One region of the Lelliottia nimipressuralis genome, then DNA from elsewhere that is predicted to be linked to it. Evidence: predicted binding sites of a transcription regulator. Region 1 holds the regulator's gene; the other holds the start of a gene.
The links. Region 1 encodes PhoB, which activates phosphate uptake and scavenging genes when phosphate is short. Its sites were predicted from a motif close to CTGTCATAAAACTGNCNNAT; they were not measured.
Positions count from the first base shown of each region.

Region 2: the regulator PhoB is predicted to act here: its motif matches at 2,997-3,016, upstream of glpT (glycerol-3-phosphate transporter).

Region 1 covers NZ_CP167172.1:1,018,061-1,025,900, reverse strand. Annotated here, with positions in the region: gene brnQ (branched-chain amino acid transporter carrier protein BrnQ) at 1-143, opposite strand, end outside; gene phoR (phosphate regulon sensor histidine kinase PhoR) at 553-1,848, opposite strand; gene phoB (phosphate response regulator transcription factor PhoB) at 1,870-2,559, opposite strand; gene sbcD (exonuclease subunit SbcD) at 2,740-3,945, shown strand; gene sbcC (exonuclease subunit SbcC) at 3,942-7,079, shown strand; gene ACB496_RS04755 (hypothetical protein) at 7,268-7,705, shown strand.
Region 2 covers NZ_CP167172.1:3,078,821-3,086,660, reverse strand. Annotated here, with positions in the region: gene glpB (glycerol-3-phosphate dehydrogenase subunit GlpB) at 1-1,256, opposite strand, end outside; gene glpA (anaerobic glycerol-3-phosphate dehydrogenase subunit A) at 1,246-2,874, opposite strand; gene glpT (glycerol-3-phosphate transporter) at 3,131-4,483, shown strand; gene yfaE (class I ribonucleotide reductase maintenance protein YfaE) at 4,525-4,779, opposite strand; gene nrdB (class Ia ribonucleoside-diphosphate reductase subunit beta) at 4,779-5,909, opposite strand; gene nrdA (class 1a ribonucleoside-diphosphate reductase subunit alpha) at 6,028-7,840, opposite strand, start outside.

The DNA of each region.
Region 1 (7,840 bases):
AAGCCAATCGCCGCTGTCCAGACGTGTTCACCCGCCTGCAGGCCAACCATAGGAGGAAAAATGATGTTACCTGCGCCGACGAACAGCGCAAAAGTCATAAAGCCCAGCGCGATGATGTCACGCGATTTTAAATGATGGGTCATAGAACCTTACTGCCTGTGGATGTGGTGTTGAAAACGTTGAGATTTTCGCCATCCCAAAGGGGACGATACAGCGGAAAATTTACTCAATTTCAGCGGGATATGCTCCCGTCATGCCGTGGCGAAGAATAGTTTTTCGATTTACCACGTAAATACAGTCGGTATGACAGTATATGGGGCGCAATTTAAACGCTTATAACGTTTAAAGGCAAGGAGGGATCTGAAAACCAGAACAATATGCCAGCATGAAAATTCAGACCAGAACAATCCTCTAAGGTTAAGAAAAACTCATGGCTAATCATGCGAACAAAAAAGCAACATCCGTATAAAATTCATTCACGTTTCGCTTGACTGCAAAGCAAACAGGCCAGCATAAGCTGGCCTGTGGAAAGGAGGGCTGACACACACGTTGTCAGGCACTTTTTTTGGCAATTAAACGTTCCGGGATAACAAAACTGAAGCGCGTGCCTTTGCCCGGCGTACTCTGAATATCAAGGCGGCTGTCGTGGTGATTCACGGCGTGCTTAACAATCGCCAGCCCCAGCCCGCTGCCGCCTGTCTGCCGCGAACGCGCTTTATCCACGCGATAGAAACGCTCGGTCAGACGCGGAATATGCTCCGGTCCAATCCCCGGCCCGTTATCCTCGACGCTAAACTCCGCCCCCGTCGGGACGCGCTGCCAGCGCACAATAATCTGCGTGCCCTCTGGCGTATGGTTCACCGCGTTATAGACCAGGTTTGAAATCGCGCTGCGCAGTTCGTCCTCGCTGCCGAGCACCTTCAGACTGCTGTCCAGCTCAAAAGTGAACTGATGCCTTTTGTGGCTCAGGGTCTGGGCTTCCCGCTCAACCACCCGCAGCATCATCGGCACGTCGATGGTTTCATTCATCGCCAGCGTCGGTGCCGCTTCAATTTTTGACAGGGTAAGCAGCTGCTTCACCAGCCCTTCCATACGATGCGTTTGCTCGCGCATGGTGTGAAGCGCTTTCTCTCGCGGCGCCCCCTCCAGCGTCTGCTCCTGCATCATCTCCAGATACCCCTGCAGCACCGTCAACGGCGTGCGCAGCTCGTGGCTGACGTTGGCAAAGAAATTACGCCGCGCCCCTTCGAGCTGGTGCATCTGGGTCACATCGCGCGCCACCATCAGCCACTGCTGATCGCTGTAGGGCATCACGCGAAACTCAAGGTGACGGCCATTGTTCAGCACCAGATTATGCGGGCGGGTAAAGTCGCGTTTTTTCAGATAAAGGGTGAATTCAGGATAACGCAGGAGGTTAAGGATATTCTGGCCGTTATCGTCCGGCCAGCGCAGCCCCAGCAGCTGTTGTGCCAGGCCATTACACCAGAACATCGTCCCTTCTTCGGTGGTCAGAATCACCGCATCCGGCAGCGATTCGGCACCGCTGCGAAAGCGCTTGATCAGGCTTCCAAGCTCACGACGGCGCTTTTTATTTCGCATCTGCATCTGATGCAAGCCGTAAAGCAACGGCTCCCAGCTGCCGCTGCCGGGCGGTGGCGTCATGCTGCGATCGACCCACAGCCACCAGGAGAGACGCAGTAAATTCCAGAAATGCCAGACCAGCAGGCCGGTCACTGCCGCCAGTAAAAACCACGGCAGATAACCAAAAATCGCCCCCAGAATGGCGGCGGGAATACAACATAAGATCAGTTCAAAAACGAGCCTTTTCCATGACAGACGTTCCAGCACGCGTCACACTCCTGTCATTGTTCAGAAACGGGTCGAAAAACGATAACCCGTACCGCGGACCGTCTGCACCATTCGATCGTGGCCGCTGTGTTCCAGCGCTTTACGCAAGCGGCGAATATGGACATCGACCGTCCTGTCTTCGACATAGACGTTAGTCCCCCAGACGTTATTCAGCAACTGTTCGCGGCTGTAGACGCGTTCCGGGTGAGTCATAAAGAAGTGCAAAAGTTTGAATTCTGTCGGGCCCATATCCAGCGGGTTTTCGCCGGTCATCACGCGATGTGAGGTCGGGTCGAGGCTTAACCCCTGCATTTCGATCACCTCTTCCACCGCCATCGGCGAAATACGGCGCATGACGGCTTTGATACGCGCCACCAGCTCTTTCGGCGAGAACGGCTTGGTGATGTAATCATCTGCGCCGGTCTCAAGACCGCGCACGCGATCTTCCTCTTCACCGCGCGCCGTCAACATTACCACCGGGATATCGCGGGTCATCGCTTCGCGTTTAATGTGCTTGATAAATTGCAGGCCAGAACCGCCGGGCAACATCCAGTCAAGCAGAATCAAATCGGGCCAGGGTTCGTTGAGTTGATTCACCGCGCTGTCATAATCTTCCGCCTCAACCGGCTGGAAGCCATTTTGTTCGAGCACGAAGCACACCATTTCGCGAATCGGAGCTTCATCTTCTACGACCAGAATACGTCTCGCCATACTTTGCCCTGTCTTATTAAAGTATCAGTTTGTAATGCGGCGCCATTATGCGTCAGATTTATGACAGATTTATGAAAAACATTACCACCATGAATGGCAAACTGTTGTTTTATTACAGCGGTTATTTTCCAGCCCTGAAAGCTTATAATCCCCTTCACCCTTTTTTGCCATGGAACTGTTATGCGCATACTCCACACCTCGGACTGGCATCTGGGGCAAAATTTTTACAGCAAAAGTCGCGCCGCCGAACATGAAGCGTTCCTGAACTGGCTGCTGGAGACGGCGCAGTCGCAGGAGGTGGACGCGATCATTGTTGCAGGGGACATTTTTGATACCGGCTCGCCGCCGAGCTATGCGCGTGAGCTGTATAACCGCTTCGTGGTCAATCTGCAGCAAACAGGCTGCCATCTGGTGATCGTCGCGGGCAACCATGATTCCGTCGCCACGCTCAACGAATCCCGCGATATTCTTGCGTTTCTGAATACTACTGTAGTGGCAAACGCCGGACATGCCCCGCAAATCCTCAAAAAACGCGACGGAACGCCGGGTGCCGTGCTTTGCCCGATTCCTTTTTTACGCCCGCGTGACATCGTTCAGAGCCAGGCTGGGCTTTCCGGCGGCGAAAAACAGCAGCATCTGCTGCAGGCCATCACGGACTATTATCACCAGCAGTACGCCGAGGCCTGCGCGCTGCGCGGTGATGCGCCGCTGCCGGTCATTGCTACCGGGCATCTGACCACCGTCGGTGCCAGCAAAAGTGACGCGGTGCGCGAGATTTATATTGGTACGCTGGATGCGTTCCCGGCGCAGAATTTCCCGCCAGCGGATTACATCGCGCTCGGCCACATTCACCGCGCGCAGATCATTGGCGGCTGCGAGCATATCCGCTACTGCGGCTCACCGATCTCCCTCAGCTTTGATGAAACCGGCAAAGGCAAAAGCGTGCATCTGGTGAGTTTTGCCGAGGGCAAACTGAGCGCAGTCGAGACGTTAACCGTACCGGTGACACAACCGCTGGCGATGCTCAAAGGCGATCTGGCCGCCATTTCTGCGCAGCTTGAACAGTGGCGCGGCCTGGAACAGTCGCCTCCCGTCTGGCTGGATATTGAAATCAGCACCGATGAATATCTGCACGACATGCAGCGCAAAATCCAGACCCTGACCGACGATCTGCCTGTAGAGGTATTGCTGGTGCGCCGCAGCCGCGAACAGCGCGAGAAAATTCTCTTAAGCGCGCAGCGCGAAACCCTCAGCGAATTAAACGTGGAAGAGGTATTTGAGCGCCGCCTGGCGCAGGAAGCGCTGGACGACGCACAGCGCACGCGCCTCAACGAACTCTTTACCCAGACCCTGCACGCGCTGCATGACGAGGAAAACAACGCATGAAAATTCTCAGCCTGCGTCTGAAAAACCTCAACTCCCTGAAGGGCGAGTGGAAAATCGACTTCACCGCCGAGCCGTTTGCCAGCAACGGCCTGTTTGCCATTACGGGCGCGACCGGTGCGGGTAAAACGACCCTGCTCGATGCCATCTGCCTGGCGCTGTACCATGAGACGCCGCGTCTGAACACGGTGTCGCAATCGCAAAACGATCTCATGACCCGCGACACGGCGGAGTGCCTCGCCGAAGTGGAGTTCGAAGTGAAAGGCGTGGCCTATCGCGCATTCTGGAGCCAGAACCGCGCCCGTAACCAGCCGGACGGGAACTTACAGGCACCGCGCGTGGAGCTTGCCCGGTGCGAAGACGGCAAAATTCTCGCCGATAAGGTGAAAGATAAACTCGATCTGACCGCCTCCCTGACCGGGCTGGATTATGGCCGTTTCACCCGTTCGATGCTGCTGTCGCAGGGGCAGTTCGCGGCGTTTTTAAATGCCAAACCCAAAGAGCGCGCCGAGCTGCTGGAAGAGCTGACCGGTACCGAGATCTACGGCCAAATCTCCGCCATGGTGTTTGAAAAACACAAAACGGCAAGAACCGAGCTGGAGATGCGCGAAGCGCAGGCGGCAGGCGTGGTGCTGCTGAGCGAAGAACAGCAACAGCAGCTCCATCAGGGTTTGCAAGCACTGACTGACGAAGAAAAAACGCTGCTCAGTGAACAGCAAAACCGCCAGGCACAACATCAGTGGCTGGTGCGCAGCGAAGAGCTGGCGCGTGAACAGCTACGTGCGCAATCGGCACATCAACAGGCGTTACAGGCACAGGCCGACGCCCAACCGGAACTGCTTAAACTGCAGCAGGCACAGCCTGCGCTGGCGCTGCGCCCGCTCTGGGACCGTCAGCAGGAGCAGGCGTCGACGCTCGCCCGCACGCAGCAGCAGATTTCCGAAGTAAATACTCGCTTACTTTCACGCAAGGGCCAGCGGGCGCGGATCCGTAACGGTGCAATGCGTGAGGCAGAGCGGCTCCAGTCACAGCACAAATCGCTCGCCAGCTGGATCGACGAACACAACCACTTCGGTCTGTTGAGCCAGCACATTGGCGGCTGGCGCGCGTTATTTACCCAGCAGCAGCGGGATAAATCTCAGGCAGTGGCGCTGGGTAAGCGTCTGACTGAACTGCAACAAAAACTGGCCGCGCTGCCGCTCACTTCACTGACGCTATCCGCAGAAGAGACCGCGCAGGCGTTAGAGCATCAGGTGCAGTATCGCCCGGCGCGCCAGCGTCTCGCCACACTGCATGCCCGCTATCAGCCGCTGCAAAAACGGCTGTTACAGATGCGGGCAACGCAGGAAAAAGACCTGGCCGCGCAGGCCACGCTTGATCAAACCCTGGCTGCGCGACGCCAGCAGTACAAAGAGAAAAACCAGCACTATCTGGATCTGAAAACCCTGTGCGAACAGGAAGCGCTGATCAAGGGTCTGGAGGCGCACCGCGCCAGCCTCGAGGCGGGTAAACCCTGCCCGCTGTGCGGTGCAACCGAACATCCTGCCGTGGCGCAGTATCAGGCGCTGGAGGTTAGCGCTAACCAACGTCGCCGCGATGAACTGCACGCCGAAGTGAAACGGCTTGAAGAAGAGGGACTCTTGCTGCGCGGACAGCTGAAAGCGCTGATAGACCAGCGTGAGCGCGAAACCGCAGAAACCCTGACGCTCACTCAGGAGGAGCAAGCGCTCACACAGGAGTGGCAGTCGGTGTGCGCGTCACTGAAGGCGAGCCTGAACATTCAGGAAGATATTGCCCCCTGGCTGGAGGAGCAGGAACAGTACGAGCGCCAGCTGTATCAGCTCAGCCAACGCCTGGCCTTGCAGAATCAGCTCAACGAACTGGAACAGCAGATTCACCAGATTCAGCAGCAGATTGATACCCAGCGCCAGACCTTGCTGAGCGCATTAACGCCGCTCGCCCTCACCGCGCCGCAAGAGGGCGAAGAGAGCGCGTGGCTGGCACTGCGTGAAACCGAATCGAATGAGTGGCAGGAAAAGCAGAAGCAGCTGACGGCCCTTCAGGAACAAATGAACGTCCTGATGCCGCTTCTCGACACGCTGCCCGCATCCGAAGATGAAACGGCGGACGAGCCGGTCCCCGATAACTGGCGCGAAATTCACAACGACTGCATCTCCCTGCAAAGCCAGCTCGCCACCCTGCAACAGCAGGAGCAGAGCGATCGCGAGCGTCTGGCACAGCTGCAAACCCAGTTTGCGACTGCGCTCCAGGAGAGCAGTTTTGCCAGTGAAGCCGCGTTCCTTGCCGCACTGCTTGATGGCGATACCGTGCGCAAGCTGGAACAGCTGAAACATACGCTGGAACAACAGCTCCAGCAATCCTCTGCGCTGGCCTTACAGGCGGATCAGCAGCGTCTGGAGCATAGGGAAAAGCAACCGGAAGCGCTGCCGGCGGATCTGGACGTACAGGCATTGCAGGCGCAATTACAGCAACTGGCACAGCAGCTGCGCGAAAATACGACGCGTCAGGGCGAGATCCGCCAGCAGCTGAAGCAGGATAGCGATAACCGTCTTCATCAGCAGGGCTTGATGCAGCAGATTGAAGAAGCCGCGCGTCTCGCGGATGATTGGGGATATCTGAACGCGCTGATCGGTTCAAGCACCGGCGACCGGTTCCGTAAATTTGCCCAGGGGCTGACCCTCGATAATCTGGTGTGGCTGGCCAACCAGCAGCTCAACCGCCTGCACGGGCGCTATCTGCTGCAACGCAAGGCCAGCGATGCGCTGGAGCTGGAAGTGGTCGATACCTGGCAGGCCGACGCCGTGCGCGATACGCGCACCCTCTCCGGCGGGGAGAGTTTCCTGGTAAGCCTTGCGCTGGCGCTGGCGCTGTCAGATCTGGTGAGCCATAAAACGCGAATAGATTCCCTGTTCCTTGATGAGGGCTTTGGTACGCTGGACAGCGAAACGCTGGATACGGCGCTCGATGCGCTCGATGCCCTGAACGCCACGGGCAAAACCATCGGCGTCATCAGCCATGTCGAGGCGATGAAAGAGCGCATACCGGTACAAATCAAAGTGAAGAAAATTAACGGGCTCGGGTACAGCAAGTTAGACAGAGCCTTTGCTGTGGAGTAAGCGCGGTCACGCGATCAATGGGGGCTTTGCGGCCCCCATTCTTTTATGTCAGGGGATTACAAATCGCAAAAAGTGTGACGGTGATCAAAAAGCCATTTTCAATATTACTTACCCTATGGCGACGTTTTTCGCTCCCATAAGATATTTCTAACTCGCATATTACCCACCGTTCCGTTGTGGTTGATTTCTTGTTTATTATTATCTGGCTTATTCAGATCAGTGGATATTATTTCACTGGTCGGGAGCAACATTTGACTGAGGGCTTTATGCGCTATTTGCTTCCTGTGTTATTACCAATTGCTCTGGCTGGTTGTGCAACGGTATCCACCACTAAAACTATTCAGGTCACACCACAACCCGGCGCCGATCATATCGTTGTTGATACTAATGCCACCGCACGCTGCAAAGATATTCTGTTTATTATCACCTGCAAAGTGAATCTAGACATGACGCCGGTTGGGGTGATGGAAAATGCGCCCGCAACGGCATCCGTTGCAGCGCCAGCACCTGCCGCCAACGAAACCGTGGCAACCCGACTGGAAGAACTGGATAAGTTAAAGTCTCAGAAACTTATTAGTACCAAAGAATACCAGGCAAAACGTACTGAGATTTTGAGAGGATTATAATGAAAAAAACAAGTTGTATTTCGTTGGTGATTGCCGCTTTCTTATTACAAGGCTGTGTCAATATCGGCACGTCAAAATCCGTTTCTATTCCGGTTAATCCATCGCAGAAAAGCATGCTAGTGACCAGCACCGCGA
Region 2 (7,840 bases), 2.1 Mb from region 1:
GGTTGTTCTCCCGCTCGCTGGCAAATCTGTTCGGCAACGGCCAGCGCCGTGATGGCGCAGACACCGCCGCCGCAGCCCTGGGCTATCGGGTCAAAACCGCCCAGCACCGAGCCAATGGCGTAAAGATTGTCGATCGCCACGCCGGAAAGCTGCGGGCGCAGGTGCTCATCGGTGATGACGCCGAACTGCTGCCACGGCTGGGGTGTGAAGAAATCGCTCTGATACCAGTCGGCGCGGGAGGCGCTCTGACGCACGTCCAGCCCCATCACCGCCTCGCGGATCCCTTCGCGGGTGCTGATTAATCCGTTGCTGAAGAAACTGCCGCTCGCCAGTACCACAAAACGGGCACGCAGCGGAATATCCTCATGGTTTCGTGTCCAGACGGCATGGGCGTTGCCCGCTTCAAGCGACACTTTTTTGACTTCATCTCCCGCCATCCAGACGCCGCCCTGAGCGATAAACTGCCGCTGAAGCTGATTGTGCAGACGAATTCCTGGCACAGATGGCGGCAGCGTCGGCAGCAGCCAGAGCGGGCAGGGGAGGCGATCGCTGAGCCAGCGCCACAGACGATTATCCGTCAGGCCAAAACAGGCCGGCATGTACAGGGCATCGACGCCCTGCGCCAGAGGATGTAAGGCGTCAAAAATCATCGGCCAGTGAACGTCGTTGTCCAGCAGCCGGGCAATATTCACGGCGCGAAACTCGCTGGCGTTATCCCGCAGGACATCCAGCTCCGGCAACTCGATCTCCGCCGTGTCCGCGTGAATCCCCTGGTGACGCAGCGACGCAGCGGCAAGATGGGCCTGAAAATCGAGAAATCCGCTGATGCCAATGACGCAGACGCGCTGGTTCTGGCTGGGGGCGACCGGCACCTCTTCCGGACTGAGCCAGGCGCTGCGCTGGGTACCGAGCGGCGTGATGCGGGCGTGATTTTGCCCGGCATTGCCCTTTAAGCGCGCGCCGCTGGCGGCGAGCAGGCTTTCGGTTTCTCGCGCGAAGCGGGCCATATTTTCAACCCCCACCCGGCGGTAAGGGTGTTCAGGCGGCAACGCCGCCGGGTTTTGCACCGCCGTGAGCGGATTCTGGACGGGCGAACCGTCGGCCATCGCGCCGAGCAGGTCCAGGGAGCCGGACGAAAAATGCAGCGCGCTTTGACCGCGACTGATAATGGCGCAGCGCTGGCCGCTTTGCGTCAGCTTCAGGCCGCACAGCAGCCCGGCGAGACCGCCACCAATAATCACCGTATCAAATTTCATCGTGCTGCTCCTTTTCCAGTCCGCACAGCCCTTGGTAGACCCAGCGGGTAAATTCGCTTTCGCGCAGCGCGTCGCCCCAGGCGACAGGCTGCACCCCTTTCCAGCGTTCATTGAGGAACTCGCTGAGCTGCGTCAGTGATTGCGCGGAGGTGGTGACATTGAAACGCTGTAACAGGCCCGCCGCGCGGCAGGCGCACAGCTCGCCCTGACAGGTGCCCATCCCGACGCGGGTGCGGCGACGTAAATCGAGCAGGTTGTTAACCGCCAGATTTTCCACCGCATACTGCACTTCGCCCGCAGTGACGGCTTCGCATTCGCACACCAGGCTGCGGCTGAGGCGGCCCTGTCCCAGCCAGGCGGGCGTGCGGTCGCCGTGACGGTAGATGGCCGATCCCCGCAGCGGCGCGGGCAGGGAGATGATTTTTTGCAGCGTTTTTTCGGTTGGCTCCTGCGAGCCTGGCAGCGGGCGCTCAGCAGTGGTGCAGGGCTGCGTATTCCCGAGTTTGCGGCACACGGCGTCGGTGGCCCACTGCGCCATCAGCCGGTAGGTCATCAGTTTGCCGCCGGTGATGGTAATGAAACCTTCCAGCCCGTCGCGCGCGGCGTGATCGAGCAACACAATGCCACGGCTGACGTTGCGCCCGCTCGGATCGTCGTCGCTGGCGACCAGCGGGCGTACCCCGGCATAGGCGCGCAGAATGCGGGTTTGCGCCATGATCGGCGCCAGTTTTTCCCCTTCGCGCAGCAGGATATCCACCTCTTCGGCGGTTACCCGATTACAGTCGATATCGTTGTAATCAATGTGCGTGGAGGTGGTACCAATCAGGGAGATGGTATCGCCCGGCACCAGGATGTCGGCGTCGGACGGTTTGCGGCAGCGGTTGATGACGTGATTGTTGATACGGTGATCGAGGATCAGCAGCGAGCCTTTCGCCGGGAACATGCGAACGGACAACTCAGCATACTCCGCAATGTGCTGACCCCAGATCCCGGCAGCGTTGACCACCACACCTGCATACAGCTCACTGTGTTCCCCGTACAGGCGATCATAGATACGCACGCCCCGTACGCTGTCGCCTTCACGGATAAGCCCTGTAACTTCATGCGCGGTCAGAATGGTCGCGCCGTGTTCGCGGGCATCGAGCATATTGGCCGCCGTCAGGCGGAAGGGGTCCACGGTGCCGTCGGGCACTTTCACTGCGCCCAGCAGGGCCGGGTTTACCGCCGGTTCGATGCGCCGGGCAAGCAGAGGATCTATCGCTTCGGCATTGATACCCGCGTTAGTGCAGGCGGTAATAAAGGTTTTCTGAAACGCCAGATCGTCCTCTGGCAGCGTGATAAACAGGCCGTCTGTGGGTTCAATGCAGTGGCGGGCGATGCGTTTGAGGATCTGGTTTTCGGCGATGCACTCGCGCGCTGATTCGTTGTCGGTCACGGCGTAGCGCGCGCCGCTGTGCAATAAGCCGTGATTGCGCCCGGTGGCGCCGGTGGCGATATCGTGACGTTCGAGCAGCGTAACGCTTAAGCCTCGCAGGGCGCAGTCCCGCGCCATCCCGGCGCCCGTTGCGCCGCCGCCAATGATAATCACATCGCTATAACGGGGATCGCGGATTGCCATTGTCTTCCCTCATGTTCGTTTTTTACCATTTAGCCACATCAAAAATGTGGTTTGTTTGATTTCGAACACAAACGAGCGCAATTCGAAAATGAAACGTGATTCCGTGCGCCTTTTTGCGCACTGTGTCATATTTCTGTAACAATTCGTGCGTTGATTCACAGTAACAATCGTCGTGATTATTTAACATCCCCAGCCTCTCTGGAGCTGGGGTGCAGTAAAAGCCCTGGCAATTAACAATATGGCCACGGAGGCTGTTATGCTCAGTATCTTCAAACCTGCTCCGCATCGGGCACGTCTGCCAGAGGCAGAAGTTGACCCGCTTTATCGCCGCCTGCGCTGGCAAATCTTCCTCGGAATTTTCTTCGGCTATGCCGCTTACTATCTGGTGCGCAAAAACTTCGCTCTGGCGATGCCGTATCTGGTTGAACAGGGTTTTTCGCGCGGTGACTTAGGTTTCGCGCTGTCCGGCATTTCAATTGCCTACGGTTTTTCGAAATTCATCATGGGGTCGGTCTCAGACCGCTCGAATCCGCGCGTCTTCTTACCGGCGGGCCTGATTCTGGCTGCGGCGGTAATGCTGTTTATGGGCTTCGTGCCCTGGGCGACCTCCAGCATCGCAGTGATGTTCGTGCTGCTGTTTATCTGCGGCTGGTTCCAGGGAATGGGGTGGCCACCGTGCGGACGTACCATGGTCCACTGGTGGTCGCAGAAAGAGCGCGGCGGGATTGTGTCGGTGTGGAACTGCGCCCATAACGTCGGCGGCGGTATTCCGCCACTGCTGTTCCTGTTAGGGATGGCGTGGTTTAACGACTGGAAAGCGGCGCTGTACATGCCTGCATTTGGCGCGATTCTGGTGGCGATGATTGCTTTTGCGCTGATGCGCGATACCCCGCAATCCTGCGGCCTGCCGCCAATTGAAGAGTATAAAAACGACTACCCGGACGACTACAGCGAACAGCACGAAGAGGAGCTGACGGCGAAGCAAATCTTCATGAAATACGTTCTGCCGAACAAACTGCTGTGGTACATCGCGGTGGCGAACGTGTTTGTCTATCTGCTGCGATACGGCATTCTCGACTGGTCGCCAACCTATCTGAAAGAGGTGAAGCACTTCGCGCTGGATAAGTCATCCTGGGCCTATTTCTTGTATGAATACGCCGGGATCCCGGGCACGCTGATTTGCGGCTGGATGTCGGATAAAGTGTTCAAAGGCAACCGCGGTGCAACGGGCGTATTCTTTATGACGCTGGTGACCATCGCCACGATCGTTTACTGGCTCAACCCTCCGGGAAATCCGGGTGTGGATATGGCCTGTATGATCGTGATTGGCTTCCTGATTTATGGCCCGGTAATGCTGATCGGCCTGCATGCCCTTGAACTGGCGCCGAAGAAAGCAGCAGGGACCGCCGCAGGCTTTACCGGTCTGTTTGGTTATCTCGGCGGATCGGTTGCCGCCAGCGCTATCGTCGGTTACACGGTCGATTTCTTCGGCTGGGACGGTGGCTTCATGGTGATGATTGGCGGCAGCATAATGGCAGTATTGCTGCTGATTGTGGTGATGTTCGGTGAAAAACGTCATCACGCGGAGATGATGCAGAAACGCGGATAAAAAAAATGCCCGCGAAAGCGGGCATTTAGTGCGTGCAGGCATTACATCTCGATTTCGATATCGCCTTTTGCCCGGCAACAGCAGGGCAAAATTTCCCCTTCATTGATGAACGCCAGCGGCTCGGTGAGCCAGTCGACCTGACCTGCCACTAAACGGCAGCGGCAGGAGCCGCAGTAACCGGCGCGACACTGGTATTCGACTTCCACCTGATGCGACTCAAGCGCGACCAGCAGAGAAGGGTGCTCTTCGCGGCACAGAACTTCTGTGCCGGAAAGGCTGAGCGTGACGCGGCTCATCAGAGCTGGAAATCGCTCAGGTCGTCAGTATTGACTTCGGAATCAATCTGACCGACCAGGTAAGAACTCACTTCCACTTCCTGCGGCGCAACCTGCACGTTGTCGGACACCAGCCAGGTGTTGATCCATGGAATCGGGTTAGAGCGCGTTTTAAACGGCAGCTCAAGGCCCACCGCCTGCATGCGGATGTTGGTGATGTACTCCACATACTGACACAGAATGTCTTTGTTCAAGCCGATCATGGAACCGTCGCGGAACAGGTAATCTGCCCACTCTTTTTCCTGCTGAGCGGCCAGCACAAACAGGTCGTAGCACTCCTGTTTGCACTCTTCGGCAATCTCTGCCATTTCCGGATCGTCCACGCCGCTGCGCAGCAGATTCAGCATGTGCTGAGTGCCGGTCAGGTGCAGGGCTTCGTCGCGAGCGATCAGACGGATAATTTTCGCGTTACCTTCCATCAGCTTGCGCTCGGCGAAAGCAAATGAGCAGGCAAAGCTGACATAGAAGCGAATCGCTTCCAGCGCGTTGACGCTCATCAGGCACAGGTACAGCTGTTTTTTCAGGGCGCGCAGATTCACGGTCACGGTTTTACCGTTGACGTTGTGGGTGCCTTCGCCCAGCAGATGCCAGTAGCTGGTCATTTCGATCAGCTCGTCGTAGTAGTGGGCGATGCCCTCTGCGCGTTTCTGGATCTGCTCGTTGGTAACGATATCGTCAAACACCACCGCCGGATCGTTCACGATGTTGCGGATGATGTGGGTGTAAGAGCGCGAGTGGATCGTCTCGGAGAACGCCCAGGTTTCGACCCAGGTTTCCAGCTCAGGAATAGAAATCAGCGGCAGCAACGCCACGTTCGGGCTACGACCCTGAATGGAATCCAGCAGCGTCTGATACTTCAGGTTGCTGAGGAAAATATGCTTTTCATGGTCAGGCAGTGCCTGAAAGTCGATACGATCGCGTGAAACATCCACTTCTTCCGGACGCCAGAAGAAGGAGAGTTGCTTTTCGATCAGCTTTTCGAAGATGTCATATTTTTGCTGATCGTAGCGTGCCACGTTGACCGATTGCCCGAAGAACATGGGCTCTTTGAGCTGGTCGTTTTTCGTCTGTGAAAAGGTGGTATATGCCATTGAAGTGAGTCCTGTAGGAGTGTAATGCCGGACAGCGCTTTGCGTATCCGGCCTACAACACCTCGAAATTATGTAGGCCGGATACGGCGTTTACGCCGCCATCCGGCAAAAGGCAAAACTAGATCTTACATGCGCCGCTTTCGCAGCCATCGTCCTGGATTGAAGGCGCCATATCATCCTGCGCATCTTCTGCACCGTCACGGGTGTTGTGATAGTACAGGGTTTTCACGCCAAATTTGTAGGCGGTCAGCAGATCTTTGAGCAACTGTTGCATCGGCACTTTTCCTGACGGGAAGCGCGTCGGATCGTAGTTGGTATTCGCAGAGATCGACTGGTCGATAAACTTCTGCATGATGCCCACCAGCTGCAGGTAACCGTCGTTATTCGGCATTTCCCACAGCAGCTCGTAGTTATTCCCCAGCGTTTCGTAATCCGGCACGACCTGACGCAGCACGCCATCTTTCGAGGCTTTGATGCTCACGTGACCGCGCGGCGGCTCAATGCCGTTGGTGGCGTTGGAGATCTGCGAGGAGGTCTCGGACGGCATCAGCGCAGAAAGGGTGGAGTTACGCAGACCGTGGGTTTTGATCGATTCACGCAGACCTTCCCAGTCGAGATGCAGCGGCTCGCTGACGATACCGTCCAGATCTTTCTTGTAGGTATCGATCGGCAGAATGCCTTTCGCGTAGGTGGTTTCATTGAACCACGGGCACGCGCCTTGCTCTTTCGCCAGCTCGTTCGAGGCTTTCATCAGGTAATACTGGATGGCTTCGAAAGTTTCATGCGTCAGGTTATTGGCGCTGCCATCGGAGTAACGCTTACCGTTTTTCGCTAGCCAGTAGGCAAAGTTGATCACGCCAATACCCAGCGTACGACGGCCCATGGCACCACGTTTTGCCGCAGGGATTGGGTAGTCCTGATAATCCAGCAGGGCATCCAGCGCGCGAACCGCCAGAACAGCCAGCTCTTCCAGCTCGGACAGGCTCTTGATTGCGCCCAGGTTGAATGCAGACAGAGTACAGAGCGCGATTTCACCGTTTTCGTCGTTAACGTCGTACAGCGGTTTGGTCGGCAGGGCGATCTCCAGGCACAGGTTAGACTGGCGGACTGGCGCGATGGCCGGATCAAACGGGCTGTGGGTGTTGCAGTGGTCCACGTTCTGAATGTAGATACGGCCAGTTGAGGCACGTTCCTGCATCATCAGAGAGAACAGATCGACCGCTTTGACGCGCTGTTTGCGGATGCTGTCGTCGTTTTCGTACTGGGTGTACAGACGTTCGAACTCATCCTGATCGGCGAAGAACGCATCGTACAGGCCTGGGACGTCGGACGGGCTGAACAGGGTGATGTCCTGGCCTTTCAGCAGGCGGGTATACATCAGTTTGTTGATCTGAACGCCGTAGTCCATGTGACGAACGCGGTTCCCTTCAACGCCACGGTTGTTTTTCAGAACCAGCAGGCTTTCTACTTCCAGATGCCACATTGGGTAGAACAGCGTGGCTGCACCGCCGCGAACGCCGCCCTGAGAGCAGGATTTCACTGCGGTCTGGAAGTGTTTGTAGAACGGAATACAGCCGGTATGGAACGCTTCACCGCCGCGAATTGGGCTACCCAGGGCACGAATACGGCCCGCGTTGATACCGATACCGGCACGCTGGGAGACGTATTTCACAATGGCGCTGGAGGTGGCGTTGATGGAATCCAGGCTGTCGCCGCACTCGATCAGAACGCAGGAGCTGAACTGGCGAGTTGGGGTGCGCACGCCAGACATGATCGGCGTAGGCAGAGAAATTTTAAAGGTAGAAACCGCATCATAGAAACGCTTCACATAGCTCAGGCGGGTTTCACGCGGATAGCCGGAGAACAGGCATGCGGCGACCAGAATGTAGAGGAACTGCGCGCTTTCGTAGATTTCTCCCGTTACGCGGTTC